One region of the Blautia hansenii DSM 20583 genome, then DNA from elsewhere that is predicted to be linked to it. Evidence: riboswitches for the same ligand, from Rfam matches in the RefSeq annotation. Region 1 holds a riboswitch; each other region holds the start of a gene.
The links. A riboswitch is a leader RNA that binds a small molecule or an ion and turns the genes downstream of it on or off. The one in region 1 is predicted to bind thiamine pyrophosphate.
Positions count from the first base shown of each region.

Region 2: another riboswitch for thiamine pyrophosphate. It lies ahead of thiE (thiamine phosphate synthase); the one in region 1 lies ahead of thiS (sulfur carrier protein ThiS).
Region 3: another riboswitch for thiamine pyrophosphate. It lies ahead of thiC (phosphomethylpyrimidine synthase ThiC); the one in region 1 lies ahead of thiS (sulfur carrier protein ThiS).

Region 1 covers NZ_CP022413.2:2,606,574-2,616,954, reverse strand. Annotated here, with positions in the region: gene CGC63_RS13255 (MATE family efflux transporter) at 1-48, opposite strand, end outside; gene CGC63_RS13250 (MerR family transcriptional regulator) at 128-952, shown strand; gene CGC63_RS13245 (Rpn family recombination-promoting nuclease/putative transposase) at 1,025-1,891, shown strand; TPP riboswitch at 2,087-2,188, shown strand; gene thiS (sulfur carrier protein ThiS) at 2,466-2,663, shown strand; gene thiF (sulfur carrier protein ThiS adenylyltransferase ThiF) at 2,668-3,297, shown strand; gene CGC63_RS13230 (thiazole synthase) at 3,299-4,075, shown strand; gene thiH (2-iminoacetate synthase ThiH) at 4,086-5,303, shown strand; gene CGC63_RS13220 (thiamine phosphate synthase) at 5,296-5,883, shown strand; gene CGC63_RS13215 (redoxin domain-containing protein) at 5,951-7,204, shown strand; tRNA gene CGC63_RS13210 (tRNA-Gly) at 7,333-7,405, opposite strand; tRNA gene CGC63_RS13205 (tRNA-Gly) at 7,409-7,479, opposite strand; gene CGC63_RS13200 (sigma-54-dependent transcriptional regulator) at 7,610-9,400, opposite strand; gene CGC63_RS13195 (glycerate kinase family protein) at 9,535-10,381, shown strand, end outside.
Region 2 covers NZ_CP022413.2:1,625,598-1,635,978, forward strand. Annotated here, with positions in the region: gene larC2 (nickel pincer cofactor biosynthesis protein LarC2) at 1-440, opposite strand, end outside; gene CGC63_RS08120 (DUF362 domain-containing protein) at 638-1,762, shown strand; gene thiD (bifunctional hydroxymethylpyrimidine kinase/phosphomethylpyrimidine kinase) at 1,839-2,633, opposite strand; gene thiE (thiamine phosphate synthase) at 2,630-3,286, opposite strand; TPP riboswitch at 3,382-3,487, opposite strand; gene CGC63_RS08135 (arsenate reductase family protein) at 3,485-3,838, opposite strand; gene CGC63_RS08140 (bacteriohemerythrin) at 3,853-4,275, opposite strand; gene CGC63_RS08145 (DUF1284 domain-containing protein) at 4,299-4,724, opposite strand; gene CGC63_RS08150 (biotin transporter BioY) at 4,721-5,266, opposite strand; gene CGC63_RS08155 (extracellular solute-binding protein) at 5,367-7,037, opposite strand; gene CGC63_RS08160 (sensor histidine kinase) at 7,030-8,730, opposite strand; gene CGC63_RS08165 (response regulator transcription factor) at 8,705-10,231, opposite strand; gene CGC63_RS08170 (carbohydrate ABC transporter permease) at 10,341-10,381, opposite strand, start outside.
Region 3 covers NZ_CP022413.2:652,785-663,165, forward strand. Annotated here, with positions in the region: gene CGC63_RS03155 (DHH family phosphoesterase) at 1-222, shown strand, start outside; gene rplI (50S ribosomal protein L9) at 219-665, shown strand; gene dnaB (replicative DNA helicase) at 685-2,013, shown strand; gene thiC (phosphomethylpyrimidine synthase ThiC) at 2,091-3,398, opposite strand; TPP riboswitch at 3,480-3,580, opposite strand; gene CGC63_RS03175 (MerR family transcriptional regulator) at 3,694-4,131, shown strand; gene CGC63_RS03180 (4Fe-4S ferredoxin) at 4,183-4,353, opposite strand; gene CGC63_RS03185 (DUF1858 domain-containing protein) at 4,527-4,727, shown strand; gene CGC63_RS03190 (adaptor protein MecA) at 4,785-5,543, opposite strand; gene CGC63_RS03195 (MATE family efflux transporter) at 5,693-7,018, shown strand; gene CGC63_RS03200 (translation factor GTPase family protein) at 7,069-9,723, shown strand; gene CGC63_RS03205 (FAD-dependent oxidoreductase) at 9,815-10,381, shown strand, end outside.

The DNA of each region.
Region 1 (10,381 bases):
GCGCAGCAGAGAAAAGAATTTAAAATCTTTTGCAATTGAATTTGACATACAAATAACTCCTTGTAAAATTTTATCTAAAAGATATAATAAAGTATAGAGTAACACGATAGTCAAGAGGTGTTTTGTTATGAATAAGAAAATGTATTTCAGTACAGGAGAATTTGCCAAGCTGGCAGGAGTATCTAAGCACACGCTGTTTTATTACGATGAAATTGGATTGTTTTCTCCTGAAATTAAGAATAGAGAAAATGGTTATCGTTATTATTCAGCAGCGCAGTTAGAGGTTTTGGACGTGATTTATGTATTACGTGAGCTGGATATGACACTGGAAGAAATTCAGGAGTATATGCAGAACCGCACACCGGAACAGTTTTTACAGCTTTTCCGGCATGAAGAGCAGATAATCAGTGACCGCATCAAACATTTAAAATCAGTAAAAAACTGGATTACAGAAAAGAGTAAACTGATACACCAAAATTTACAGAAAGATTTAGATGAAATTACCATCCGTCAAGAACCACAGCGTTATTTAGTAGAGAGAAGTGTTAAGGAAAATGATGACAGAGCATGGGCAAAAGCCATTGGTAAGCTATGGGATTATTGTATGGAGCATGGGATAAAAAGTGCTTATCCCATAGGTTATCGTCAGGAAAAAGAAGATATCGAGCAGGGCGTTTTTGATAATTACCATGTTTTTTATCAAATGCTGGATACAAAGCCAAAGAAGATAGGGTATAGCATTCGAGAAGCCGGGAATTATTTGTGTGCTTATCATAAAGGAAGTTGGAAAAATGTTGGGGAGACATACTCCAGAATGTTGCAATATGCTAAGGAACATGAATTGATATTAGGTGGATATTTTTACGAGGACGGTGTATTGGACAGCTTGACTGTGCAGGAAGAAAAAGATTATGTGTGCAGGATAAGCTGTCAGGTAGAGAAAATGAAATAGAGGCTGGCAACTTTTTTCTGTATCTGCTATACTATATTTCATAGAATTCCTCTGTAAAGTGGAGGAAAAAATATGAATACCTTATTAAAAAATCTTACAATCAAAAACAATTTTATGTTTGCAGCAGTGATGTCAGATGAAGAAAACTGCAAAGGCTTTTTAGAACGTGCTCTTTCCATGAAAGTGGACCATGTAGAAATCAGTACAGAGAAAAATATTGTCTATCATCCGGAATATAAAGGGGTGCGATTAGACGTCTATGCGAAAGATGAAAATAATACCCGCTATAATATAGAAATGCAGGTGTTAAAACAGCCTGCATTGGGACGCAGAAGTCGTTATTATCAAAGTCAGATGGATATGGAGCTTTTGTTAAAGGGTTGCGAATATGCAGAACTGCCCGACAGTTATGTGATTTTCCTATGTGACTTCGACCCTTTCGGGAAAGGAAAGTATCGTTATACTTTTTGGACAGCTTGTGAGGAAACAGAAAAAGCTTCTCTAAAAGATGGGCGCTGTATTATGTTTTTGAATACTCGTGGAGAAAATGCAGAAGAAGTGCCGAAAGAATTGGTTTCTTTTCTGAAATTCGTGCATGCAGACTTAAAAGAAAGTCAAAAGGACTTTCAGGATGATTATGTAAGACAAGTGCAGAAATCGGTCACCCATATCAGGGAAAGTAGGGAAATGGAGGAGAGATTTATGCTTTTGGAATTATTGTTAAAAGATGAACGCAGAGAAGGTAGAGAAGAAGGCAGGAAAACCGGACAATTAGAGGAAGCGCAAGGAATGCTCCAGATGGCATTAAACAGATTTGGAGAATTGCCGGAAAATCTTCTGAAAACTTTACATCAACAGCAGGATATAGAAGTGATTAGAAATTGGATGCAGATAGCTTTAAAATCTCAATCACTGGATGATTTCATTTCTAAAATGTAATATTTAAAAATACTAATTCAAAATCAAATCAAATAAACCTGCAAGTCTTATAAATTAAGATTTGCAGGCAAATAAAAACATTTCAATGCCGTTTCGGCAAAATTTCAAAAAAGCAGAGGAATTCTATTTTTAATTTTGTAACACGGAAAAATCGGTTGACAATTTTAAAGAAAAGTTTTATAGTTACATCAATAAGAAAACAGGGGAGCTTGTATACAGGCTGAGAGGAAGTTGCGAACTTCGACCCATAAACCTGATGTGGATAATGCCAACGTAGGGATACAGAAGTGGTAAATTTAGGAAATCGGGTTCTTCGATTTCCTTTTCTATTTTTTATAGGAAAATGTTGTTTACCGAAGAAGTTGAGAGTGAATGAGAGTTCATGAAGGGGTGCACCACCGCGGGTGTATTTTTTCGTGAACTCTTTTTTATTACATAGGAAATTGCGTCCTATGTAATAAAAAATGCTCCGCAAGGATGCGCAGCTCGCGGAAGTGAAATTATCATTTTGTGAACCGCTCGCGCGCGGAGATTGCGCTATTGCGCAATCTTTCTTATAAAAAGGAGGAAAAGGATGATTTATTTAAATGGAAAACCGGAAGATATTCCGGAGGGGATTTCTCTTGCAGAACTTGTAAGGGAACGCCAATATTGTTTGGATTATATTGCGGCAGAATTAAATGGAGAAATTGTGCCCAAACAGCAATATAAGGATACAATTCTTCGCAGTAAAGATAAACTTGAAATTGTGAGCTTTGTGGGAGGGGGCTGATAAAGTGGAAGAAAGAGAAATCTGGGAAGCTCTTTGCAGCCGTCATTCAACTGCTGTGCAGGAAAAATTATGGAGAGCACAGGTTGCGGTGGCAGGACTTGGGGGATTAGGCTCTAATATAGCCGTATCTCTTGCCAGAATTGGTGTTGGACATCTGCATCTGCTGGATTTTGATGAGGTGGATTTGACGAATTTAAACCGACAGTATTATTTTCTCAGACATATTGGTATGAAAAAAACAGAGGCTTTGAAAGAAATTTTGCTGGATATTAATCCGTATTTGGACATTCAGACAGATTGCAGAAAAGTAAAAGGGGAGGATATTCCTCGGCTATTTCAGAAAGATAAATATATTTGTGAAGCTTTCGACCGCGCAGAACAGAAAGCAATGCTAGTAAACGGAATTCGGGAATATTTTCCCGATAAAGTGCTGGTGGCAGGCAACGGCATGGCAGGATATGGAAAAAGTAATGAGATACAGACACGCAAGGTGGGAAAAAACTTTTATATTTGTGGAGACGGAGTTTCCCAGTCCGTGCCGGGTAGGGGGCTTATGGCGCCTCGTGTTGCTCTTTGTGCAGCACATCAGGCAAATTTGATTACAAAGTTAATTATTGAAAGTGAGGATATATAAAATGGAAACAAGAAAAGATACATGGAAATTAGGAAATCACGAATTTCAATCACGATTTATTTTGGGCTCAGGGAAGTATTCTCTGGAATTAATTCAGGCAGCGGTGGAGCAGGCAAAAGCAGAGATTGTTACCATGGCGCTTCGCCGTGCAAATGAGGGAGGACTTGCCAATATTTTAGATTATATTCCAAAGAATGTAACGCTTTTGCCCAATACATCAGGGGCACGAAATGCAGAGGAAGCTGTTCGTATTGCCCGTCTTTCCAGAGAAATCTGTCAAAGCGAATTTGTGAAAATCGAGATTATGAGAGATAGCAAATATCTGCTTCCTGACAATTATGAAACAGCAAAAGCAACAGAAATTCTGGCTAAGGAAGGGTTCATTGTAATGCCTTATATGTATCCTGATTTAAACGCAGCCAGAGATATGGTGAGTGCAGGAGCTGCCTGCATTATGCCTCTTGGAGCACCTATCGGCTCTAATAAAGGGCTGTGTACCAAAGAATTTATTCAGATTTTAATTGACGAAATTGAACTTCCGATTATTGTCGATGCAGGCATCGGAAGACCTTCTCAGGCATGTGAAGCAATGGAAATGGGAGCAACAGCAATTATGGCAAATACAGCCATTGCAACAGCCGGAGACGTTCCTCTTATGGCAGAGGCATTTAAAAATGCAGTGGAAGCAGGACGAAGTGCGTACTTGTCAGGACTTGGCAGAGTAAAAGAAAAAGGCGGCAGTGCATCTTCACCGCTTACTGGATATTTAGAAGATTAGGAGAGAGAAAATGAGTACGGAAAATCATATAAATGAAAGCATTTTAAGTGATGAAATCAAGGAGCATCAGAAGAAAAACAGGATTGACCACATGAAGTATATGCCGGATATGGAGGTGTTGGAGTCTGATATTTTAGATAAGGTTTTAAATTATGTAGAGAATTACAATTATGAAACTTATACAGAAGCAGATGTAAAGAGAGCATTGTCTCACGAAAGAAAAACACCGGAGGATTTTGCAGCGCTATTGTCACCGGCGGCACTGCCTTTGCTGGAAGAAATTGCTCAGTGTGCGAAGGTGGAAAAGGAAAGATATTTTGGTAATTCCGTGGCTATGTTTACCCCTCTTTATATCGCAAATTACTGTGAAAATTACTGTATATACTGCGGATTTAACTGCCATAATAAGATAAAAAGAGCACAGTTAAATACGGAGGAAATTGAGCAGGAAATGGCTGCGATTGCCAAAAGCGGTTTGCAGGAAATTTTAATTCTGACAGGAGAAAGCAGGAGTAAATCCACCGTAGAATACATAGGAGAAGCATGTAAAATTGCCAGAAAATATTTCCGAGTGATTGGTCTTGAAATCTATCCTGTAAACGCAGATGAGTATGCTTATCTGCATAAGTGCGGAGCTGATTATGTGACTGTTTTTCAGGAGACCTATAACTCTGATAAATACGAAACACTTCATCTTGCAGGGCATAAAAGGATATTCCCTTATCGTTTTTACGCTCAGGAAAGAGCTTTGAAGGGCGGCATGAGAGGTGTGGGCTTTGGGGCGCTTTTAGGGCTGGACGACTTTAGAAAAGATGCCTTTGCCACAGGAATGCACGGATGGCTTTTGCAGAAAAAATATCCTCATGGAGAAATCGCTTTTTCCTGCCCCAGACTGCGTCCGATTATCAACAATGATAAAATTAATCCTATGGACGTTCATGAAAAACAGCTTTTACAGGTGGTATGTGCATATCGTTTGTTTATGCCTTTTGCAAGTATTACCGTGTCTACAAGGGAATGTGAACGTGTAAGAGATAACTTGATGAAGATTGCAGCCAATAAGATTTCTGCCGGCGTCAGCACAGGAATTGGAGAGCATGTAGAAGAAATGGCAGATAAGGGTGACGAGCAATTTGAGATTTCCGATACTCGTTCTGTGGAGCAGGTATATGAGGATTTGGAAAAATTGAATTTGCAGCCGGTTATGGCGGATTATGTGTATGTGTAGAGAAGAAATATTTCAGAATGTAATTGCAGTGTCAAATCGAAAGCTGTGTACTCGCCCTTTTCCGGAGCAGATAGAAATTGTATGCAGACATAGACCGCAATCATTGATTTTACGGGAAAAAGATTTAAATGAAAGTGAATATGGAAAATTAGGACAAGAGGTAAAAGAAATCTGCAAAAAATATCAGGTAACTTGTATTTATCATACCTTTTATGAGGAAGCTAAAAAGGCAGGAGTCAGAAATATTCATTTGCCCTTGTGGAAATTAGAAGAGCTGAATGAAGAGGATGGACAAAGAGACTTTGACCTTATCGGAGCATCCATACATTCGGTGGAAGAGGCGAAAAAAGCAGAAAAGCTGGGCGCAACCTATCTTACGGCAGGGCATATTTATGAGACAGGCTGTAAGCCGGATTTACCGCCCAGAGGCCTGAACTTTTTAAAAGAGGTGTGTCAGGTTGTGGATATACCTGTTTATGCTATTGGAGGAATACGGCTGGAGAAACAGCAGATTGCTGAAATTCAGAAGGCAGGAGCAAGAGGGGCCTGTATTATGTCGGAGCTTATGAAGATTTCTTAAATTCTTCTTTACATACAGGACTATTTTCGTATACAATGAGGAAAAATAAAATAAAGGAGTAGAAAATATGGGATTTTCATTGGACGTAAGTGTTCCGGTGTTGACTGTGTTTTTGCAGGGACTATTGAGTTTTTTCTCACCTTGTGTACTGCCGCTGATACCTTTGTATATCAGCTATTTGTCAGGAGGAACACAGACAGTAGGAAAAGATGGAAAAATATATTTTAAAAGACGTAAAGTAATGCTGAATACGCTTTGCTTTGTAATCGGAATTAGTTTTGCTTTTTTCCTGCTAGGATTGGGCGTATCGGCAATTGGAACCTTCTTTCAAAGTAATCAGCTTTTATTTGCCAGAATTGGCGGTATACTGGTAGTCCTTTTTGGGCTGTATCAGCTGGGAGTTTTGGGAACCAGCCGCATTTTGGGGCAGGAAAGACGTTTGCCTTTTAAATTAGATGTTCTTGCCATGTCACCGATTACAGCGTTAATTATGGGATTTACCTTTAGCTTTGCATGGACGCCTTGTGTAGGACCTGCTCTTACCAGTGTACTGCTTATGGCAGCGTCAGCCAGCACAAAGCTATGGGGATTTTTGCTTATCGGTGTATATACGATTGGATTTGTGCTGCCTTTTTTAGCTGTGGGACTCTTTACCACAAAGCTGCTTGAATTCTTTAAAGCTCATGTAAAGGTTGTAAGATATACGGCGAAAATCGGCGGAGTTTTAATGATTTTTATGGGAATTTTGATGTTTACAGGAAAGATGAATGCAGTGACCGGATATTTATCCAGCGGTGCACCTGTAACAGTTGAAGAACAAAAAGAAAATGAAGAAACAGCTGACGCAGAAGAAAAGCAGGAAACGGAAAGCGGATTGACGCCGGCGATTGATTTTATTTTAACAGACCAATACGGAAATACACATAAGCTGTCTGATTATAAAGGGAAAACGGTCTTTTTGAACTTCTGGGCGACTTGGTGTTCTCCTTGCAGGGCAGAGATGCCGGATATTCAAAAGCTGTATGAGTCTGCGGAAACGGAAGGCGAGGATGCTTTAGTTGTCTTAGGTGTTGCAGCGCCTAATCTGGGGAACGAGAAGTCCGAAGAAGAAATTAAAGCGTTTCTTGAGGAAAACGGATACACGTATCCTGTGCTTATGGATACCACAGGCGAAGTGTTTATGTCTTATGGTGTGAATGCCTTTCCGACTACTTTTATGATTACAAGAGAAGGCGAAGTATTCGGATATGCCAGCGGACAGTTAAATGAAGCAACTATGAAAAGCATTGTAGAGCAGACCATGTCCGGAAAGAGAGAATAGGCATAATAAATAATAAGAAGAATATTTATATATTTGCATTGCTTTGAAAGAGCAGGAAGATATGTAAATATTCTTCTTGTGTATAAGCATAAAAAAGAAGCTTGAATTTCAAGCTTCAAAAAAATAAAAGCGCGAGACGGGACTCGAACCCGCGGCCTCGACCTTGGCAAGGTCGCGCTCCACCAACTGAGCCACTCGCGCATAAGCGGGTGATGGGAATCGAACCCACATATCCAGCTTGGAAGGCTGGTGTTCTACCACTGAACTACACCCGCAAGTGTTGTTTATCTGTGTCCCTCAAGGACAATACCTATAATACAATAGATAATTAGATATGTCAACACTTTTTTGAAAAAAATTAAAAAAATAAATTTTTGCTACAATAAATACATTTCATACGGGAAATCAACCACGATTTAGACTGCGCCACAGGGTAGTTCTGCTGATGCCTAACTTGCGGGCTGCCACAGACTGATTTCCGTTGCAATTTTTTAATACCTGTTGGATAACACAGCGATTTATTTCATCTAACGACAGATTACAATCCAGTTGTATACAGGATGAAGATGCAGTATCAATACGGGCAGGGAAAAGCTGTCTTTCCTGTACCAGAATATCTTGTATTACAGAATTTGACAAATAAAGAGAATTTGTCTTTATCACGGCTTGCTTTAAAATTCGTTTAAGCTGGGCATGATTTCCGGGATAATCATATTCTGTTAATGCGCATATCGCATCATCATCCAGAGCAATCAGCTGTTTTCCGAAAGCTTCATTTAGTGTATTTATGTATAAGGCACACATAGAAGGAAGGTCTGTCTTTTGCTCACGCAAAGGTGCGACAGGAATGACAATACAATCTAGGGCGTTGGCATACTCTAGGGCAACAGCGGGAGCCGGCTTTTTGTATTCCTTACAGCAGGAAAAAATGAAACGGTTTCGTACATGAGCATTTGTATCTAAAATGACAGAGAGTAACCACTTTTGTTTCTCTGCTGATAATTTTTGCAAATTGGAAATATAAATAGTATTGTCATTATCTGTGAAAGGTGAATGAAAGCTGTTGATGAGAAAATTCCAGTTTTTTTCATTGAGCAAATCACAGTTGATTTTATAAAGAGGATGATTGTGGAGCTTGCTGTCTATATAATAGAGATAAGCAAGGCAATCCTCTTCTGTACCGTATTCTCCGGTCAGCATAAGATTGGGAGAAAATTTTTTCATGGATTTTGCGTCTTTTCGCAGTTTTTTGGCATGACTTCCGGTATTGCAGATACTTGTTGTAAGAGTGTTCTGTGTATCTTCTCTATTCAGAATGCTAATGCCGTACTTAGAATGGTTTACAGGAAGCTTGGAAGGAGTCAGGCAAAAAATCAGATAAGACTCAGGGGCAGTGTCAACAAAACGGGAAGACACAGCATACAGCTTATTTGCTGCAGTAATAAAGAAAGAACGTCTTTCTTTTGAAAGGCAGGAAGGAACTTCTTTTTGCAGCTGTGTTTGTATTGCTTGGAGAAAATTTCCCTGTAAGGTAGAATATAAAAGTGTGCCGTTTTCATTCAGAAGAAGATAATCGCCAAAGCCGGTTTTTAAAGTTTCCTTCAGCATAGATAAAGTAACGACAGACTTTTGGCTGATTTCCCAAAGGTAAAGAGCGTGATTAACAGCTGTTTCCAGACTTTCTGCACTGGATGTCAGGAGTATAGGAGTCAAGCCTGCTTTTCGCGCAGCCTCATAAGCAACCGTATCGCAAATGACGGTTTGATAATTCTGAGCAGAAAGCGTATGCAGAGTATGAAGCGCCGTTGCAGTGTCAGATATTGAAAAAACAGGAAATTCTGCTTTTAAAAGAGAACGCAGAGTCTGAGCGGCTTTTGTAAGAGAGGGATGCCCCAGCAAAGCAAATTTTGTGTGGGTAGCCTCTGCTGTTTTTAAGCAACGCAGAATATCATAGTAGCCAATACCAAGGTCGATGACTGGGATGGGAACGCTTTTTTTGATTAAGTCGGCAGTATTTGCCCGAGATATAATAATATCAAAATCGGAATAATATTCTTTGGCAAGAGCAGCGCCTTCTTCCATGCTTCCAAGGAGAGAAACAAAATCCAAATCTTTTCGTTGACAAGCATATTCTTCCATTAATTGTTTTAAACCTTCATAAGGTGCAATTCCTAAAATCCTGATTTTTTTGCTCATATTTCTCCTCCTATTGTTTCAAATATAAACATATTATAAAAGAGAATAGTTGAAAATAAAATGGAAAATCCGATAAAATAAGAGAAAAGATGTTTCAAAAAGGAACATTGGGAGAAAGTGGAGGAGGAAAAATCATGAAGTTTGTATTAATTCCGGATTCTTTTAAAGGAACATTAAGCTCTGTTCAGATTTGTAAAATTACCGCTGAAAAAATAAGAGAGCATTTTCCTGACAGTGAAATTACGGAAATTCCTGTGGCAGACGGAGGAGAAGGCTCGGTAGACGCATTTCTTTTCGCTTTAGGAGGAGAGAAGGTAAATGTAAAGGTGAAAAATCCATATTTTGAAGATATGGACAGCTATTTTGGATTGCTTGACGAAGGGAAAACGGCAGTCGTGGAAATGGCGTCCTGCGCAGGGCTGCCATTGGTAGAAAAGCGAAAAAATCCTAAGCTGGCTACAACCTACGGAGTAGGACAGTTAATGGTGGAAGCTGCAAAAAGAGGAGTCGAGAAAATTATTGTAGGCTTAGGGGGCTCTGCTACCAATGACGGAGGATGCGGAGCAGCCGCAGCAGCAGGCGTAAAGTTTTATAACAAAGAAGGAAAGGAATTTATTCCCACAGGCGGAACGGTTATTGACATAGAGCGTATTGATTTATCGGGAATGAATGAGGTCTTTAAAAATATTGAGCTGATAGCCATGTGTGATATTGACAATCCTATGTATGGACCTTTTGGCGCTTCTTATGTTTTTGCTCCGCAAAAAGGGGCAGATGCAGAATGTGTAGAGGAGTTGGATGAAGGAATGAAAAATTTAAGCAGAGTTATCACAAGAACTATCGGAAAAGATATCGGTGAAATGCCGGGAACCGGTGCAGCGGGTGCAATGGGGGCAGGTATGGTAGCCTTTTTCAATGCGAAGCTTCAGATGGGAATACAGACAGTGCTGGATACCGTTAAATTTGATGAGAAAATTGCCG
Region 2 (10,381 bases), 980 kb from region 1:
ACCAAATAACCGGGTGTTTTTTCTGTTTTCCATTCTCCGAAAACAGCCAGAAAACAGACAATTCCCAGGCTTAAAAGCTCTCCCTTTTCCGGCTGCAATTCTATAGGAATATGATACCTCTGTAAAATATGAAAAATAGAAACAGATTTCTCCTCAAGAGTTTCTTCATTATTTCCTTCAGTAAGAGAAGAAATACAGATTTTCTCACATTCCAGTGCATCTAATAGTTTCCCCAGTTCCTCCTGCTGCTTTTTATCTTCTTCTCTGTCTTTTCCTGCTTCTTCTAATAAATCATAGACCTGTATAAGTCTTTGTTCAGTTTCCTCTTTTAATTTATTTTTTACAGATAAGTTCTGCTGTTTTACCAGTTTTGTTAAAGCTTGTATTAAAACATTACAATTTAACCCATTTCTACATGTCAGATAAAGTCTTTTCCCCATCTTTTTATCCCTTCATCGTTTTTCAGTAAATTTTATCACATTTCCACTTTCCTGAACAGTCTAAAGAAAATCCATATTTTTATATTGTATCTTGGTTTTTCCAATGATAAAATATTTTTATACTGCCAGAATAGCAAAAGTGCACAGCACGAAACAATTCGTCAGGCATCTTTTCATAAATAACAGGAGGATTGAAAATGGAAGTATCAAATGTATATTTTACAGATTTAAGAGTGAAAAACGGCGATAATCTTCTCACAAAACTGCAAAGATTAATCAAAACTGCCGGAATTGGAAATATTGATTTTACAGACAAATATGTTGCTATTAAAATGCACTTCGGGGAACCTGGAAATCTTGCATTTCTTCGCCCTAATTATGCTAAAGCAGTTGCTGATATAGTAAAAGAATTAGGTGGAAAACCTTTTCTCACAGACTGCAACACCTTATATGTAGGAGGAAGAAAAAATGCTCTCGACCATTTAGACAGTGCCAATTTAAATGGCTTTAATCCAACTACAACAGGCTGCCAGATTATCATTGCAGATGGTCTGAAGGGTACGGATGAAACACTGGTTCCTGTAGAGGGCGGCACTTACATAAAAGAAGCCAAAATCGGACGTGCAGTTATGGATGCAGATGTTTTTATCTCTTTAAGCCACTTCAAAGGACATGAATCAACAGGATTTGGCGGTGCCTTAAAAAACATCGGAATGGGTTGTGGCTCCAGAGCCGGAAAAATGGAAATGCATTCTGCCGGAAAACCTCACGTAGACCAAAATTTATGCGTTGGATGTCAAATGTGTGCAAAAATTTGTGCCCATGACGCTCCAGAATTTGAAAATAAAAAAGCAACCATTAACCACGATAAATGTGTTGGCTGCGGAAGATGTATTGGTGTCTGTCCAAAAGATGCAATTTTATCTGCTTCTGACGAGTCAAATGAAATCTTAAACTGCAAAATTGCAGAATACACAAAGGCAGTTATTGACAATCGCCCTCATTTCCATATCAGTCTGGTAATCGATGTATCTCCATATTGTGACTGCCATGGAGAAAATGACGCTGCCATCGTTCCAAATGTAGGAATGTTTGCTTCTTTCGATCCCGTAGCTCTTGATATGGCCTGTGCAGAAGCCGTAAATGCTCAACCTGTTCTTTCTAACAGTATGTTGGGAGATTGCAGTGAAGAAGAAAGAGCTTGCCACAATCACGACCACTTCCATAGCATTTTCCCTGAAACCTGTTGGGAAACAGCTATTTCTCATGGAGAAAAAATCGGAATTGGAAACAGTAAATATAAACTTATTACAGTGAAATAATACTTTATCAAAAAAAGTGTGCTTTATTTTTTTAGGAACCATAAATAAAGCACACTTTAAATTATTATAAATATCTTTAATTCTTTATTACCACTGTATTATAGAGATGATTAAGTGGTCCTCTGCCCTTTCCCAAATCCAGTCCAGCCTCAATGGCTCCAGTGAGATATTCCTTGGCATTTTTTACACTTTCCTGTAAAGAATACCCTTTGGCAAGGTTACATGCAATGGCAGAAGACAGAGTACAGCCTGTACCATGTGTATTGGGATTTTCAATTTTTTCTTTGCAATACCAGATTTCTTTCTCATTTTCATAGAGAAGATCATCTGCTCCCTGCGTCAAATGTCCACCTTTTACCAAAACTGCTCCCTGCGTATATTTTCCAATTTCTGCTGCTGCCAATACCATATCTTCCTGACTCTTTATCTCTATTCCCGAAAGAACCTCAGCCTCAAAAAGATTAGGTGTCAATACTTTTCCTAAAGGAAAAAGCTGTTCCTTCATCACTTTACAAGCTTCTTGCTGCATCAGTCTGCTTCCACTTGTCGATACCATAACTGTATCCACTACAATATTTTTCACCTGATATTCCCGTAATTTTTCAGAAATAACACAGACAATCTCGCTATTTGGAACCATTCCGATTTTCACAGCATCCGGATAAATATCCTGAAAAATACAATCCAACTGCTTTGCTATAAATTCCGGAGATACTTCCACAATATCATAAACACCTGTAGTATTCTGCGCTGTTAATGCAGTAATCGCTGTCATGGCATACATATTATGTGCACAAATAGTTTTGATATCTGCTTGAATTCCTGCGCCTCCGCTACAATCCGAACCTGCAATACTTAATACTTTTTTCATTTTTCTTTTACCTCCTGCTGTGTAATTTCCTTTGACAGCTTTAAAAATCTCTGACAAGCACTTTCTATATCTTTTTGAGCATAAATTCCTGAAATCACTGCAACACCTGAAATACCGCAGTCCCTTAATTTTGTTATATTTTCTTCCTTAATGCCGCCAATTGCCACAACCGGAATAGCTACTGCCTGACAAATAGACCTCAAACGTTCTGTTGTAATTACTTCTGCCTCTGTTTTTGTAGAAGTTGCAAACATAGCCCCTACTCCCAAATAATCTGCTCCCATTTGTTCTGCTTTTTTTGCATCCTCTACAGTGCGACAAGACACTCCCAAAATTTTATCTGCTCCCAGCTTTTGTCTGGCTTCTCCTGCTTCCATATCCTTTTGTCCTACATGAACACCGGCTGCATCTACCTGTAATGCAATTTCCACATCATCATTGATAATGAAAGGCACACCATACTTGTCCGTCAATTTCTTCACTTCTTGTGCTTCTTTTAAAAACTCCTCCCTGCTTAAATTCTTTTCACGAAGCTGCAATAAAGTAACTCCACCCTTCAAAGAATCCTCAATTTGCTCCAAAAAACTCTTTTCTCCTATCCAGCTTCTATCCGTAACTGCATATAAACACATATTTTTTCTTTCTAATCTCATTTTTTCCCCTATCCTGTTTTTTATATTATAATGACTGTGAATTTCCAGCATTTACAGCTATAAAGTAAAAAACCGGAAAACGCCTGCACGTTTCCCGGTTTTCACATTCATCTCCCTACGCTGGCATTACCCATATCAGGTTAAAGGGTCGAAGTTGATAACTTCCTCTCAGCCCGCCCACGGACTCCCCTGCTGACTTTAATTTAATTTTTCTGTCCACTCTTTTTCCTTAAAGCCTGTAAGGACAAAATCATTCCCTACAAGCACAGGTCGTTTTACCAGCATACCATCTGAAGCCAGAAGCTCAAGCTGTTCTTCCTCTGTCATAGCAGGCAGCTTATCCTTTAGCTTCAATTCTTTGTATTTCATTCCGCTGGTATTAAAGAAACGCTTCAAAGGAAGTCCGCTTTTTTCATACCAAGCCTTGAGTTCTTCCTTAGAAGGATTGTCTTCTACAATATGACGCTCCTCAAATTCCACCTGATTTTCTACAAGCCATTTCTTTGCCTTCTGACAGGTACTGCATTTGGGATATTCTACAAATAATATCATATACAACCTCTTAATTATAATCTGTCTGCGTTGGAAGCCATAAATTTATATTCTGCCACAGAACGGTCAAAGCCTTTAATGTGGTCGAATAACCAATCTACTACATTTTTCTTAACCTGAGCTACAAACGCTTCTGTCGGTCCTTCTTCCTCTTCCAGCATTTCCTGAAGTTCTTTTACAGCATTTTTAAATTCTGCATGTTTTACTTTATGTTCTTCGATTCCCGGATACTGAATTTCTTCCTGTAATTTTTCTTCTGCGCTGAAATGAAATTCTGTATAATCTAATAAGTAATCCAACATTTTAATTGCTTTCACTTTGCCCTGTCCGTCTTCGCAGCTTTCTAAAAGCTGGTTAATACGTTCAATCAGTTCTTTATGTTGTCCATCAATCATTTCATTTCCGGTTACTAATGTTTCATCAAATTCTGCTCTCATTTTCTTTCCCTCCAGTGGTTTTTTTATAGTGTAACACAATTTTTTTCAGTTTCCAATAGGCTTTTTTCTACTTTCTTTGAGCATATAGACGACCACTGACAATTTCCGCATATCTTTTGACGTTCTCCTGAAGAAATAATCCTCTCCTCCACCAGCTTTGCAAAATCATTCCAGAAAATTTTTATTCCCTCAGCCAGCCCGCAGCATTTTAGAACTTCTCTGTCATAATGCAGAACAAGCTCCCATGTATTGCAGACTCCGTTTTCTAAATTCGGGCATTTTTTACAGATTTCATCCCCACAGGCAACCACCTCGACCTCTGGATTTTTCTGCATTTCTTCATAAATTTTCTGCATGTGAGCCGTAAATTCATTACTATATCCTTTTCCTTCAAAAAAATGAAGGCACATACCATGATGTGCCCTGATTTTCAAACCTTCCTGTTTCATCTTCTGACTGCTCCTTTTAATCTTCCGCTTAATATTACCGCCAAAGCAATTTTTAAAATATCCGGTATCACAAACGGAAATACGCACCAGCCCAGAACTGCTAAAATTCCCACTTCACCGGTCTGATGAGTATATACTGCCATAAACCATAAGGTTCCTACTGCATAGCATGCCAATAATCCTACAAGCATAGAGAGAATTTGTATCTTTTTTCCTTTTCCGAAAGCACGTTCCATACCCCACATCACAAGAGCGGATGCCAGAAATCCTACAATATAGCCTCCTGTTGTTCCTGTAAGAACACCAATTCCGCCAGAAAAGCCTGCGAAAACGGGAATTCCGATAGCTCCCAGTAAAATATACACCAAAACAGCCATCGTTCCCCTTTTACCGCCCAGAATTCCCACTGCCAGAAAAACGCCTAAGGTTTGCAAGGTAAAAGGAACTGCTGCCGGAATGGAAATCCATGAGCAGATTGCGATTAATACCGTAAACATGCTAATATACACTAAATCATAAGTTTTGTTGTTTTCTTTTGCCATTATCATTTTTCGTTACCTTTCTTCTGTCCTTATTTTTGCAAAGGTATCGTATCACAATCCGCCTTTAATTGTCAACTATATTTTATTTTTAGGTTTACAATCATTCATTTTCTGCTGCTGTGCGAGCCTTTTGAGTAAAATCCTTTCCTCCCGCTGCATACCATTCTTTCACAAAAGTATCAAAATAGCCCACCGTTTTTTCACCACAGACAATCTGTATAAAGGTCTGCTGCTCCAATTTCAAAAGGTCTTCTCCGACCTTTAAGCCTTCTCCTGAAAGAGGCAGGGGCTGACGGCTTTTAAAATTCAAGTCCACCAGTGTGCCTACTGCCGTAATACGGGAGGTATAGGCGGCCCAGGCATTTGCCGTAGTCAGATTTCCGTCTAAATAAGCCTTACACGTACGATAATAAGACTTTTCAAGCCCTGTCAAGGAGGAGGACGGCTTTTCTTTGTTCAGCGCATTTCGAATATTTTCCGTTGTCTGATACAGTGTATCCCGATAATCCACGTTAATGTTCAACGGTCTTGCCGTAGGGTCTACATTTAATGAAAAATACTCATTTACTTCATTTGCCTCTTTGTCATCATAGCGGGAATAATCAAAAATCACACTGATATACTTTGCCACAATTTCCGGATGCTCATATCCTTTTCGCACCACCACATAAAGTCTGTCCTCAAAGGTTTCATACTCCTGCAATACATTTTCATCCTCTTTTGTAAAGAAATAAGGCGTCCATTCCGCATTTTTATCATAATCATAAGACTCCATCAGAGGATTATTCGGCGCCCACCATTTTCCGAAAAAAGCTCCGCATTTCCCATTTTTGATTAGCTCCTCTATATTCTCTGAGGTACGTAAAAGAAATTTTTTATCCAAAACGCCTTTTGTATACAGTGTATTCAGGTATTCCAGTGCTGCCTTACACTCCTGTGTCACAGAGCCGTACACAATTTCTCCCTCTGCATCCTGTACCCATTTTCTGGGACTTGCATGAAACATCGAAAAAATTCCGTCAGCAGAATAGGTTTCGCTGCTTCCGGCTACCAGCTCCGGCGTGCAGGCAAGGCCGATAGTCTCTCCGTTTCCGGCTGCGTCTTGATTGACAAATTCTAAAATATAATTCATTGCTTCGTCCATGTCGGCAGGTTCTTCCATCCCCAGCTTGTCCATCCAGTCTTTTCGCATCCACAGAAGCGTTGGACCGTGGTCGATAACCGTATCCGGAAATCCATAAAGCTTTCCCCCATACTTTCCTGAATTTAAAAGTGCGTCTGTATAACTGGCATACATATCTTTAATGCGCCATGTGGTACATTCCTCATAAACCTCAGTCAAATCCTCTATCATGCCTGCCTCTGCCAGCTTTTGCACGGTTTCCTGCCCTTTCACCACCATAATGTCCGGTAAATTGTTGTCCTTTATGGCGATTTCTACTGCTTCCTCATACTGATTTCCATCCTCCAGTTCAAATACATCCTTGTTTTGAATATTCAGCATTTTCTTTAAATAACGTGTATAACCGTTGTCTTCATAAGTATCTCCTGCCGGAAGATTAGAGTGATTGCCTCCGGATATTTTCCCCAGCGTATAGGTGACTGTTTCCGGATATTTTCCGTAAGGAGTATGCTCTGCTTCCTGCCATTTTGCATTGTTATCCGTTTTTGGAGGTTCTTCTTTAGCAGTCTCTTTTTTCCACGGAAAGAACAATATGCTAAAGACAATCACTGCTGCCACAGCAATGCCCCAAAATAATTTTTTATTCATATCGTTTTTCCTCCTTATTGACAGGAATAGCAATCTCTATTCGGCATCCCTCTCCCTGACGGCTTTTTACCCTTAAATGATATTCCTCTCCGTAAAGCAGTGTTATTCTGTCATTGACATTGCGTACCCCATATCCCTTAGAACGATAAGTGATGATAGACTTTGCCTGTTCCTCTGACATACCCATGCCATTGTCCTCCACTGCCATAATTAAGGCATCTTTCTCTTTGCAGACAGAAATTTTCAGCCATTTCTCTTCCTTTTCCGATACGTCTAAACCATGCTCAATGGCATTTTCCACTAACGGTTGTAAAATCAACTTGGGCACAGAGTAGCTTAAAGCATCTTCCTGTATTTCTTTGATAACCTGAAAACTGTTGTCGTGCATAATAAGCTGAATTTGAAGATAGGCATCAATATTTCGGATTTCGTTTGCAGCGATTGTCATAGTCTCTCCTTTGTTCAGGCTGGTGCGATAATAGGTAGACAATGCCAGCGTAATCCGGCTAATCTCCTCATTGTCTGCCTCAAGGGCTTTCCAGTTAATAATAGAAAGAGAATTGTAGAGAAAATGAGGATTAATCTGCGCCTGAAGGGCTTTCATCTCTGTTTTTTGCAGCTTAGTTTTTGCCTCATATACCTGAGAAATCAATTTATTGATTTCATCCATCATTCTGGTAAAGGTACGCACCAGCACACCGATTTCATCTTTAGATTGGCTCACCACCGTAACTTTACGAAGCCCCAGATTAATCTGGTTCATATTTTCTGTAAGCTGTTCCAAACGTTCTACCATTTTCCTTGAGAAAAAATATCCCAAAAGTAAAATCAGCAAAAGACAGAGAAGCAGCACAGGAATGTTTCCAAGAAGCAATGTCCAAACCGATTTCTCCAGCTCCTCTTTTGGCTGATAAAGACAGAAATTCCATTTCGTATCTTCTATTTTTTTCTCTATACATACATAATGTTCTTTTAAATAGTTTAGAGAAGTTTCTTTATCCGGCTTATAAGGGGCATCCATGCGGTATCCGGAATACACCACATTTCCTTGTTCGTCTAAGATTAAGCCCCCTCTGTTTTCCGTCAGCAAATCGGCAAAAGGCTCTAATACCCTATTGTAATCCAAGGTCAAAACCAGCATTGCCTGTATGCTGTCCTGCCGATAAAACTTACGCACTGCCAGAATTTCTTTTTTATTTCCCTGCTTTACCAGCCACTGCACCGTACCCTTTTCATTGATTTTAGAATACCAGGTCTGGTTTTGTGCCACAGACAGAGGAGCTAAGGTATTGCCATGTTCTACCTGAATGTTTTCAGCATATAATGTAATGCTTCTGATTTCCTCGTGGTATAGCTGCGGCATGGTAAACAGTGGATCAGCAATCTCTGTATATGCCAGATATGCCTCATAATCCGAGCGATATTCTTTCTCCATAATTTCCCGTAAGTCAGAGGAATAGGTTAAATAATTTATCAGATTTGTATAAATCTGCACCCGATTATCAATGCTGTCCACAGACTGCTCCAACACCTGCTTTAATCCGCTTTCTTCCTTTTCCCGCATAATCTGTATCGTTCTCATCTGGGTATAAGCACTGATGACGCATACCGGTATCAGGCTGCATAAAATCATCATAATGGTCAGCTTATAACGGTATTTTAGGTCTTTATATTTCTGTATCCATTTTTTCATACTCCGCAGTTCCTTTCCTGCAAGACTCCGGTGTCACTCCGAAATATTCCCGAAAGCTTCGGCAAAAATAAGAATTATTGGAAAATCCCACTTCCTTGGCAATCTGAGAAATTTTTTTCTGACTGTTTTCCAGCAGCTCTTTTGCCTTATCCATACGAAAAGCTTTAATAAAACGGTTTAAATTCATACCTGTTTCCTGTTTAAAAATGTAGCTTAAATACCCCGGTGACAAATATACTTTTTCCGCCAGAATGTCTACGCTTAATTCCTCCTGATAATTCTGATAAATGTAATTTTTCACCTGCGTCACTTCGCTTCTCGTACCCTTTTCTTCTTCTGCCAGATATTCCTCCAGCTCCTCCATGGCTTTTTCGGTAAGCTTCCATACATCTTGCAGCCTTTTGGCACGATATAAGCGGTCAATTTCTCTGCTCAATCTTTTCTCATCAGGCAAATCCATGGCTTCATAAATTTCTTTTATAATACTGGAAAATAAAAATTTCACATACATTTCAGAATATGCTTTTTCCGGATGATACACGACTTTCAACTGCTCAAAATGTTTTTTTAAATGCCCCATATCCCGATGATGAATGTCTTCTAAAATTCGTTTTAAAAGCTCTGCATCCCCAAGCGCTGCGTTTGTTTCTCTGTCTTCATTCTCTTTTAAAGAAAAAATATGCTTTTCCGGCTGATAAAACTGGTCTTCCAGCACCATTTCCAACGCTCCGAAAACCGCCGGCAACTCCTCAAAGCTTTTTAATTCCTCGCTGACAGCCAATAAGCATTCCGTATTATAACGAAGCTTAAAAAACTGATAAATTTCCCTGCACAAAAGCGCATAATCGCTGTGCTTCTCCTTAAAGAAGAAAAGTCCTTCTCCCGCATTTAAATTCAGATAAAAGAAATCACGGCGAATTTCCTCTTTTAATTTTTCTTTAAAGATTTCTTCTTCCATTTCAAAAAAACTGCTGGAGGTCTGAATTAAAACCATGTAATGATACTGTTGGAAATCCAGATTTCTCTTCATTTCCTCAATATCGACTTTTCCCCCGTACAAATAATTCTGCAAAAAGAACTGGTATAAATAATCCTGTGTTTTAATCTGCTGTACTTCTTCTGCTTTCTCTCTTTCGATTTCTTCCAACAGCTTTTTCATGGTCTTCTGGAATTCCAAAGGATCTACGGGCTTTAAAATATAATCAGAGACCCCGTATCGGATTGCCGTCTGTGCATAAGAAAAGTCACTATATCCGCTGAACATCACGATTTTCATTTCCGGATATTGTGAAGATACCTTTTCTGCCAGCTCCAAACCGCTCACATAGGGCATCTTAATATCCGTCAGAAGAATTTCCACTGTTTGATGTTTCAAAAGCTCCAGCGCATCCCTTCCGTTTGATGCTTCAAAAACCTCCAGCTCTGTTCCTGTCTTTTTCAATAAAAACTTAATGCCGTTTCGCTCCAGCTTTTCATCGTCTACAATTAAAATCCTGTACATATCTCCCACCTTTATAATCACCAAACAGGACTGACGTTCTCTGCCAGTCCTGTTTCTGTTTTCCTATATTTCTTTTATTGTAACATGTATTTTTATTCTGTCAACGAAATCAACCTTTTACAGCGCCTGCTGCAACACCTTCGATAATAT
Region 3 (10,381 bases), 1.1 Mb from region 1:
ATTAAGGCGACCTTTGTGCTTACCGATTATCAGGGCAAGATTTATATCAGCGCAAGAGCCATTGATGAAGTAAATGTACAGTTGATTATGGAAAAAATGGGCGGCGGCGGTCATATTAACATGGCGGGCGCACAGCTTCCGGGAGTTTCCGTAGAGGAAGGTATCCGACAGTTAAAAAATACCATTGACAAGATGATAAAAGAAGGAGATATAGAGGTATGAAAGTAATTTTAATTGAAGATGTAAAATCTCTTGGAAAAAAAGGTGAAATTGTAAACGTAAGCGACGGATATGCAAGAAATATGCTTTTCCCTAAGAAATTAGGTGTGGAAGCAACAGCAAAAAACATTAACGATTTAAAACTTCAGAAAGCGCATGAAGAAAAAGTGGCAAAAGAAAATCTTCAGGCTGCAAAAGAATTTAAAGAAGAATTAGAGACAAAGCAGGTAACTTTGGCAATTAAAGTGGGAGAAAACGGCAGAACCTTTGGCTCTGTATCCACGAAAGAAATTTCCGAAGCAGTGACAAAGCAGTTAGGATATGATATTGATAAGAAAAAAATGCAGCTTTCTAATCCAATTCGTGAATTAGGAACAACCATGGTTCCTGTAAAGCTTCATACACAGGTTACTGCACAGCTTAAGGTTGTGGTAAAGGAAGCATAGGAAGGGAGTCTTCACCAACATGGAAGAAGCACTGATAAAGCGAATTCTGCCTCACAGTCCGGAAGCGGAGCAGTCGGTTATCGGCTCTATGATTATGAGCAGAGATGCCATTGTAGAAGCTTCTGAGATTATTACAGGAGCGGATTTTTACCAGCAGCAGTACGGAATTGTTTTTGAGGCAATGATTGAGCTTCATGATGAAGGCAAGGCAGTGGATTTGATTACTTTGCAGGAGAGGTTAAAGGAAAAAGACTTGCCGCCTGAGATTTCCAGCATGGAGTTTGTAAGGGATTTACTGTCAGCCGTGCCTACTTCCGCAAATGTAAAATATTATGCGGAAATTGTGGCAGAAAAATCTATGCTGAGAAAGCTGATAAAGACCACAGAAGAAATTACAAACGCCTGTTATCTGGGGAAAGAAAAGATGCAGGATATTTTAGAGGTTACAGAAAAGAAAATTTTTGATTTGGTACAGAACAGAGGCAGTGAGGAGTTTGTTCCCATTCGTCAGGTTGTGCTAAACGCCATTGAGAAAATCGAAAAAGCCTCCAGAAGTCAGGGCAGTGTAACCGGTATTCCCACAGGTTTTATTGACTTAGATTATAAAATGTCCGGTTTTCAGCCCTCTGATTTGATTTTGGTAGCGGCTCGTCCTTCTATGGGAAAGACAGCTTTTGTTTTGAATATTGCTCAGTATATGGCATTTCATAATGATGTGACAGCGGCGATTTTCAGCTTGGAAATGTCAAAGGAACAGCTGGTAAACCGTCTGCTGGCATTGGAGTCAAAGGTAGACTCACAGAACATCCGAACAGGTAATCTGGAGGATGAAGAATGGGCAAAGCTCATTGAAGGCGCAAATATTATAGGCAAATCCAATTTAATCATTGATGATAAGCCGGGTATTTCTATTTCAGAGCTGCGCTCCAAGTGTAGAAAGTATAAGATGGAGCATAATCTGGGAGTTATTTTTATCGATTATTTGCAGCTTATGACAGGAAGCGGAAGAAGTGAGTCCAGACAGCAGGAAATTTCAGAGATTTCCCGTTCTTTAAAAGCGCTTGCCAGAGAGTTGAACGTGCCTGTTGTAGCGCTTTCTCAGTTAAGCCGTGCCGTAGAGCAGCGTCCTGACCACAGACCAATGCTTTCTGACCTTCGAGAGTCAGGAGCTATTGAACAGGATGCCGACGTAGTTATGTTTATTTATCGTGATGATTATTATAATAAAGACTCCGAAAATAAAAACATAGCAGAGATTATTATTGCCAAGCAGAGAAACGGTCCTATCGGAACAGTAAATCTGGTATGGCTGCCGAACTATACAAAGTTTGTGAATATGAAAAAATAAGAATATAATTTTAAAAGACCACCCTTCCTCCTGTTAAGGTTTATGGGTGGTCTTTTTGTGGTTGCTAATGAGACATTTTACTCATCGTAAATATTTACAATTTCTCCATCTAAAATTCGATTCATATTTTTTACGGCACAGAAGTTCCCGCACATACTGCATGTGTCTTCTTTTTCCGGCTTTGCCTCTGCACGATAGCGTTTTGCTTTTTCCGGGTCAATGCAAAGGCGGAACATCTCTTCCCAGTCCAGATTTTTTCTGGCAGTGCTCATTTCATAATCCCAGTCGGCAGCGCCTTTAATACCTTTGGCAATATCAGCGGCATGAGCGGCAATTTTGGATGCAATAATCCCCTCTTTTACGTCATTGACATCAGGAAGGCGGAGATGCTCCGCAGGTGTTACATAGCACAGAAAAGAAGCGCCGTAGGTGGCAGCGATTGCACCTCCGATAGCAGCAGTGATATGGTCATAGCCGGGAGCGATATCGGTTACAAGAGGTCCGAGCACATAGAAAGGTGCGCCCTGACATACGGTCTGCTGAATTTTCATATTTGCTTCAATCTGATTTAAAGGCATGTGTCCCGGTCCTTCAATGATAACCTGAACATCTTTTTCCCATGCGCGTTTTGTCAGTTCGCCTAAAGTAACAAGCTCCTCAATCTGAGAAATATCTCCTGCATCAGCAAGACAGCCGGGACGGCAGGCGTCACCGAGGCTCATAGTAACATCATATTGTTGGCAGATATCCAGAATACGGTCGTAGTGCTCGTAAAACGGGTTTTCCTGTCCAGTCATTTCCATCCATGCAAAGATGATAGAGCCTCCTCTGGAAACAATGTTGGTAAGGCGTTTGTTTTCCTTAAAGCGTTTAGCGGTATTTTTATTGATACCTACATGAATAGTCATGAAATCTACGCCGTCTTTTGCGTGCATTTCCACAATATTAATCCACTCTTCGGAAGTGATTTCCTTTAACGGCTTGTGGTAATAGACAACAGCATCATAAATCGGTACAGTACCGATAATTGCAGGACATTCTGAGGTTAATTTGCGGCGAAATTTCTGCGTATCGCCAAAGGAGCTTAAATCCATAATAGACTCAGCGCCCATTTTTACTGCGTCGTTTACTTTTTCAAGCTCCATATCAAGGTCCTTCCAGTCTCTGGAAGTTCCCAGATTGACATTGATTTTTGTTTTCAGCATAGAGCCAATTCCGTTTGCCTCCAGACAGGTATGCAGCTTATTGGCAGGAATAGCTACTTTTCCTTCCGCCACAAGCTGACGAAGCTTTTGCACATCCATTTGTTCTTTTGCAGCCACAGCTTCCATTTCCTTGGTGATGATACCCTGTCGTGCGGCATTCATTTGCGTTGTGTACGTCATATTCATTCTCCAATCTTATTTTATTAAAAAACTCCCCGAAATAGAAAAGTGCCCGTACCAAAAAAGGGTATACGGACACTGTAAATGCTGGTATAAACTCCCTACGTTGGCATAATCCAAATCAGGTAATACAGGTCGAAGTCAGACTTCCTCTCAGCCCTAAGGCTCCCTGGTTGTTTTTTCTCAGTGTAGCACTGCGGTGGGGACTTGTCAATGTTTTTGTCGAACGTATTTTCTTGCAATTTAAAGTGTGTTTGTTATAATAATTAAGAGAAAGCGAGAAAGGGGTTAAGGTATGCAGGAGACCATTTACTCTGTTTCTGAAGCCGTGGGAATTTTAGAGCTTCAATCTCATGTACTGCGGTACTGGGAGGAAGAAATGAAGCTTCCTATTAAGAGAAACGAGTTGGGACACAGATACTACACCCGATGGGATATTCAGGTTTTTTTGAGTATTAAGGAACTAAAGAAAAAAGGATATTCATTAAAAGAAATCGGAAAACTGGCGGAGCTTTTTTATCAGAAGCAGGAAAAAGAGAGCAGGATTTCCCCGGAATTTATGGAGATTATCAGCAAGCTTGTAAAGGCGCAGTTAAAGGAGAAAAAAACAGGAGAAGACAGATATAAGAAGCTGGATGAAAGAATTCGTAATTATCAGCAGTCAAGGCGTGAGGTAGCGGCTGCTTTAGAAAAGAAAAATTCCAAAAAGAAAGGGATATTTTCGAGAAGATGAGAAAAAGAAAGAGGCAGGACTTTGAAAGTTCTGCCTCTTTTCTAAAAAATATTAGCCTTCAACGATAGCTTCTGTTGGACAAACACCAGCGCATGTTCCGCAGTCAACGCATGTATCAGCGTCGATAACGTATTTGTCATCACCTTCGGAAATAGCTTCAACTGGGCATTCGCCAGCGCATGTTCCGCAGCTTACACATTCATCTGTAATTACGTATGCCATGATTATATCCTCCTTTATATTCTGAACTTAAGAATTCAGTTCTTAGCTGTATTCTAATATATTTACTTCTATAATACAAGTCTTAATTTAGAAACAATGCAGAAAAAGAGTTGAACATAAGGAGGAAAGAGATTATAATAAAATTCATAAAACAGAACAAGGAGGAAATATTCATGAAGGTAACACCAGATATGACAATCGGTGAGTTAATCCGTTTAGATGAAAACATTGTTCCAATTCTCATGAGAGCAGGCATGCACTGCATCGGATGCCCTTCCGCACAGGGAGAAAGCATTGCAGAGGCAGCTATGGTTCACGGAATTGACGGAAATATGTTAGTTGCTCAGATTAACGATTTTTTAGAAAATAAATAATGAAAAAGGAGTTGCTGTATCCCGGGTTACAGGGATATAACAACTCCTTTTAGCATCCTAGATTAGTGTCAGTTTTTGTAAAGCTTCGGTAGAGAGAATACATCCCTTGTGTTCTGCAAGAAATGCTTCTCTGGCAGGTGACAGCTTTTTGCCGTTGCCATATTCGGAAAGCATATTGCAAACACGGTTGAAATCCTCCGGTGAGGTCTGATCCTGATGAAGAAGCAGAGAATAGGTATCTGCCCTTTCGTCTTTATACAGGGAGTTAAAGCCTTGGAAGAAATTGTTTAATCCGTGAGCTGCCTCGATAACCGTATCTAAGTCAGGAAAAACATATTCTCTTCTTAAATTGATATGCTCGGCAGGCGAATTTTTCTCAGTTCCCTGAGCAACAGCTTCTTTTTTCTCCCTTTTTTCCTTTTTCTTTTTCTGCTCTTCACTGGCCTTGTATATTTTGGCAAAGAGATCCAAGATGTCATCTGCTCCTTCCATTTCAATAGGAGGCGCAGGCTCAGAGGAAGGCTCACCGAATGGGGTAAACTTAGAAAAGCGGGTATCCAGCTCTTCAGGGTCTTCTACCTTGGAAATAATCAGGATAATACTTTCTGAGGAAATGGGAATTGCTTCAATCATCAGAGGAATATCATTTGCTTCAAAACCAAATTGCAAATTTGCCTGTTTCATCATATCCCGAAACAGCTCCTTTGCTTTATCGCTTCCATACGCCAGTTCACTTAAACGAAGCTGTCTTGCATCTAAATCTTCCTTTGTAAGTGTACAGCGTATCTGATTTTCATTAATTTTTTCTATTTTCATAACATCACATCCTGTCTGTTTATTATCTAAAGATGCTATTTTCTCTTTTACATTATATACTATGCGTGATAAGCTTGTAAAGACGGAATAGTTACTTTTCATAATCAGGCAGATTATGGTAAAATATGGAACAAAGAAAGGAGTGCATCATGCAGAAAGATTTAACACAAGGTTCGATTACAAAAACATTATTGCTTTTTGCAATGCCCATGATTGCGGGGGATTTATTGCAGCAATTTTATAACATAGCAGATACTTTGATTGTAGGGCGTTTTTTGGGAGCGGAAGCTTTGGCGGCAGTAGGATCCTCATACACGCTGATGACTTTTTTAACCTCCATACTTTTGGGGCTGTCAATGGGAAGCGGGGCAGTTTTTTCCATTCATTACGGAGAGAAAAATGAAGAAAAATTAAAAGAAAGTATGGCAGCGGCGTTTTGGCTGATTTTTGCAGTGGCATTAGCGCTGAATATATTTGTTTTTCTCTGTATCCATCCGATTATGAGCTTTTTGCAGGTTCCCGAAGAAATTTATGACATGATGCAAGAGTATCTTTGGATTGTCTTTTGGGGAATTTTTGCTTCTTTTTTATATAATTATTTTGCATCTTTGCTTCGTGCAGTGGGAAATTCAGTCGTACCGCTGGTATTTTTGGCAATAAGCGCTGTGCTGAATATTATTTTAGATTTATGGTTTGTCTTGGGGCTTAAATGGGGCGTGGCAGGAGCGGCAGCAGCTACTGTGTTTTCCCAGTATGTGGCAGGGATTGGAATATTCTTTTATAGTGGGATAAAACTGCCGTATTTTCGTGGCATTGGAAAATATATGCGCCCGAAATGGGAAATGATGAAGGAAATCGGACAATTTTCTTTTCTGACCTGTTTGCAGCAGTCGGTAATGAACTTGGGAATTCTCATGGTGCAGGGACTTGTAAACAGCTTTGGAACGGTAATTATGGCGGCTTTTGCGGCGGCTGTGAAAATTGACTCCTTTGCGTATATGCCTGTGCAGGACTTTGGAAATGCTTTTTCCACTTTTGTAGCGCAGAATTACGGAGCAGGAAGAATAGACAGAATAAAGAAAGGAATTAAGAAGGCAGTCAGCCTTTCTGTGGGTTTTTCTCTGTGTATTTCCGCTGTGGTATTTTTCTTTGCCAGACCTTTGATGACGATTTTTGTAAATGCCGAAGAAACAGCGATTTTAAGTGCGGGAGTGGAATATTTGCGAATAGAAGGCGCTTTTTACTGTGGTATCGGATGCCTGTTTTTGCTTTACGGATATTATCGTGCAGTGAAAAAGCCGGGAATGTCATTGATACTTACAGTGATTTCTCTTGGCACAAGAGTGGTTCTGGCTTATGTACTGTCTGCAATTCCTCAAATTGGAGTAACAGGAATTTGGTGGTCCGTACCCGTTGGATGGGGATTGGCTGATTTGGCAGGATTTTTATATTATAAAAGATTAGGGAAAGTTTAAGAACATTACTATTGCCCGAATTGATAATAGAAAAGATAGGAAGGGAAATTATGGAGACAAATCGTTTGGCAGTGGGGATTTTAGCTCACGTAGATGCGGGAAAGACAACTCTTGCAGAGGCAATTTTATATCATACAGGGAGTATTCGGAAGGTGGGGCGTGTAGACCATCAGGATGCGTTTTTAGATACGTATGCTTTGGAAAAGGAGAGAGGAATTACTATTTTTTCCAAGCAGGCAGGCTTTCAATTAAAGGAGAAGGAAATTGCTCTTTTAGATACGCCGGGACATGTGGATTTTTCGGCAGAAATGGAAAGAACTCTGCAAGTGCTGGACTATGCCGTTTTGGTAGTCAGCGGCGCTGACGGGGTACAGGGGCATGTACAGACTTTATGGAAGTTATTAAAGGAGTATGAAATTCCTGTATTTCTGTTTATCAACAAAATGGATCAGGAGGGCACAGACAGGGGAAAATTGCTTTTTGAAGTGCAAAACAGATTGGATAAGGGCTGTGTTGACTTTACTTTTGCCAAGGAAAACAGTTCGGAATTTTTGGAGGAGTTGGCAGTTTGTGATGAGCACGTTCTTGAGAAATATTTGGAACAGGGAGAAGTATCCACAGCAGATATTCAAGAAATGATAAGAAAACGACAGGTTTTTCCCTGTTATTTTGGATCGGCTTTAAAGCTTCAGGGTATTCAGGAGTTCTTAGAAGGGTTAGACGTATACACCAAATGTCCGGAGTACGGAGAAGCTTTTGCGGCAAGGGTGTTTAAAATTTCAAGAGATGAAAAAGGGAACAGACTGACGCATTTAAAGGTGACAGGGGGAACTTTAAAAGTAAAACAGATAGTCCAAGGAAAGGACTGGGAGGAGAAAGCAAACCAAATCCGTGTGTATGACGGTGCAGGCTTTTCTGCTGTAAATGAGGCCTTAGCGGGAAGCGTATGTGCGGTAACCGGACTTTCTCGTACTTTTGCAGGAGAATGTCTGGGAGAAGAGCAGATGGGAAAAGAGCCTGTTTTAACACCTGTGCTGACCTATGAAATTCAGCTTCCACAAGGCTGCGATGTGCACAATATGCTGAAAAATCTTCGTGAGTTGGAGGAGGAAGAACCATTACTGCATATTTTATGGAATGAACAGTTAGGAGAAATCCATGTACAGGTTATGGGAGAAGTGCAGATTGAAATTTTAAAAAGCATGATACAGGAGCGTTTTGGCGTTTCTGTGGAATTTGGCTCAGGAAATATTGTGTATAAAGAAACCATTGAAAATAAAGTAGAAGGAATTGGACATTTTGAGCCTTTGCGTCATTACGCAGAGGTACATCTGCTGTTAGAACCCTTAGAGCGTGGCATGGGGCTGGAATTTGCCTCAGGTTGCAGTGAGGATATGTTGGATAGGAATTGGCAGAGATTGGTGCTTACTCATTTGGAGGAAAAAGCTCACAGAGGCGTGCTTACCGGCTCTGAAATTACCGATATGAAAATTACCTTGATTGCAGGAAAAGCCCATACAAAGCATACGGAAGGCGGGGATTTCAGACAGGCAACTTATCGTGCGGTGCGTCAGGGGTTAAAAAAAGCAAACAGTATCCTGCTGGAGCCAGTGTATGAATATCGTCTGGAAGTGCCGCAGGATATGATTGGCAGAGCTATGACAGACATTCAGAAAATGTATGGAAGCTTTGACTCACCAAAGACAGAGGGAGAAATGTGTGTCCTTACAGGGGAAGCTCCTGTGGTAACCATGCGGGGCTATCAAAGAGAAGTGATTTCCTATACAAGGGGAACGGGAAGGCTGTTTTGTTCTTTAAAAGGATATGAGACTTGTCATAATACAGAAGAAGTGCTTGCCGAGATGAATTATAACTCCGAAAATGATTTGGAAAATCCAACAGGTTCTGTATTTTGTTCCCACGGCGCAGGCTTTCATGTAAGTTGGGATAAGGTAGACGAGTATGCCCATATTGATACGGGATGGGTGAAGGCGAAGAAAAAAAACACAGAAGAAGTTCCACGGACAAGCTTTTCTCAAATTCGATTAGATGAACAGGAGCTGGAAGAAATTTTTACCAGAACTTATGGTCCGATTAAGCGGGAAAGAAACGGATTTCAAAAAACTTCCCGTACAGTTACGGCAAAAGCAGGAGAGTCAAGACCGGTAAAAAAACAGCCGGAGAAGGAATATCTTCTGGTAGACGGCTATAATATTATTTTTGCATGGGAAGATTTAAACGAACTGGCAAAAGTAAATATTGAAGCAGCAAGAAGCAAATTGATGGATATTCTCTGCAATTATCAAGGATATAAGAAATGCACGCTCATTCTGGTGTTCGATGCCTATAAGGTAGAGGGAAATCAAGGCTCCATACAGAAATACCATAATATCCATGTGGTATATACAAAAGAGGCAGAAACAGCAGACCAATATATTGAAAAGACGGTTCATGAAATCGGACGAAAATACCATGTGACTGTTGCAACTTCCGATGCCATGGAGCAGGTGATTATTCTGGGACAGGGAGCTTCCAGAATGTCAGCAAAAAATCTGTTGGAGGAAATAGGATATATGAAAGAGGAAATTCGAGAATTTTATATTGAAAAGCAGAAAAAAAGCGGAACGTATCTTTTTGATAATCTTCCGGAAGAATGGACAGAATTTATGGAAGACGTGCGTTTGGGAAGAAAAAAATTCGAATAGTGAAAAAACAGTAGTATTTTTGTCCAGTTAGTATTATACTATAAATAACAGCGAAGAAAATCTGTAAATACACATAAAGGGGGTTTCCAAAATGGAATCACTGAAATTAAGAGAGAATTTTTATTGGACAGGGATTGTAGATGACAATTTGCGTGTGTTTGACATTATTATGTATACAGAATTTGGGACAACTTACAATTCTTATGTCATGAAGGCAGGAGACAAGACCGTTTTATTTGAGACAGCAAAGGCAAAATTTTTTGATGAATATTTAGAAAAACTGAAAGAGCTTACCGATGTAACGAAAATTGATTATCTGGTAGTCAGCCATACAGAGCCGGACCATGCAGGAAGTGTGGAAAAGCTTCTGGAAATCAATCCGGGAATGAAAATTATTGCAACAGGCTGTGCAGTAAACTTTTTGAAAGAAATCGTAAACGGTGAATTTACCGCTATCGTGGTAAAAGACAATCAGGAAATGAAAATCGGCGATAAGACACTGAAATTCCTTGTTGTGCCAAACCTTCACTGGCCTGACACCATGTATACTTACATTGAAGAGGAGCAGATTTTAGTAACCTGTGACTCTTTCGGTTCTCATTATGGCTTCCATGATATTCTGGTAAGTAAAGTTACAGACCACGAAGGCTACATGAGA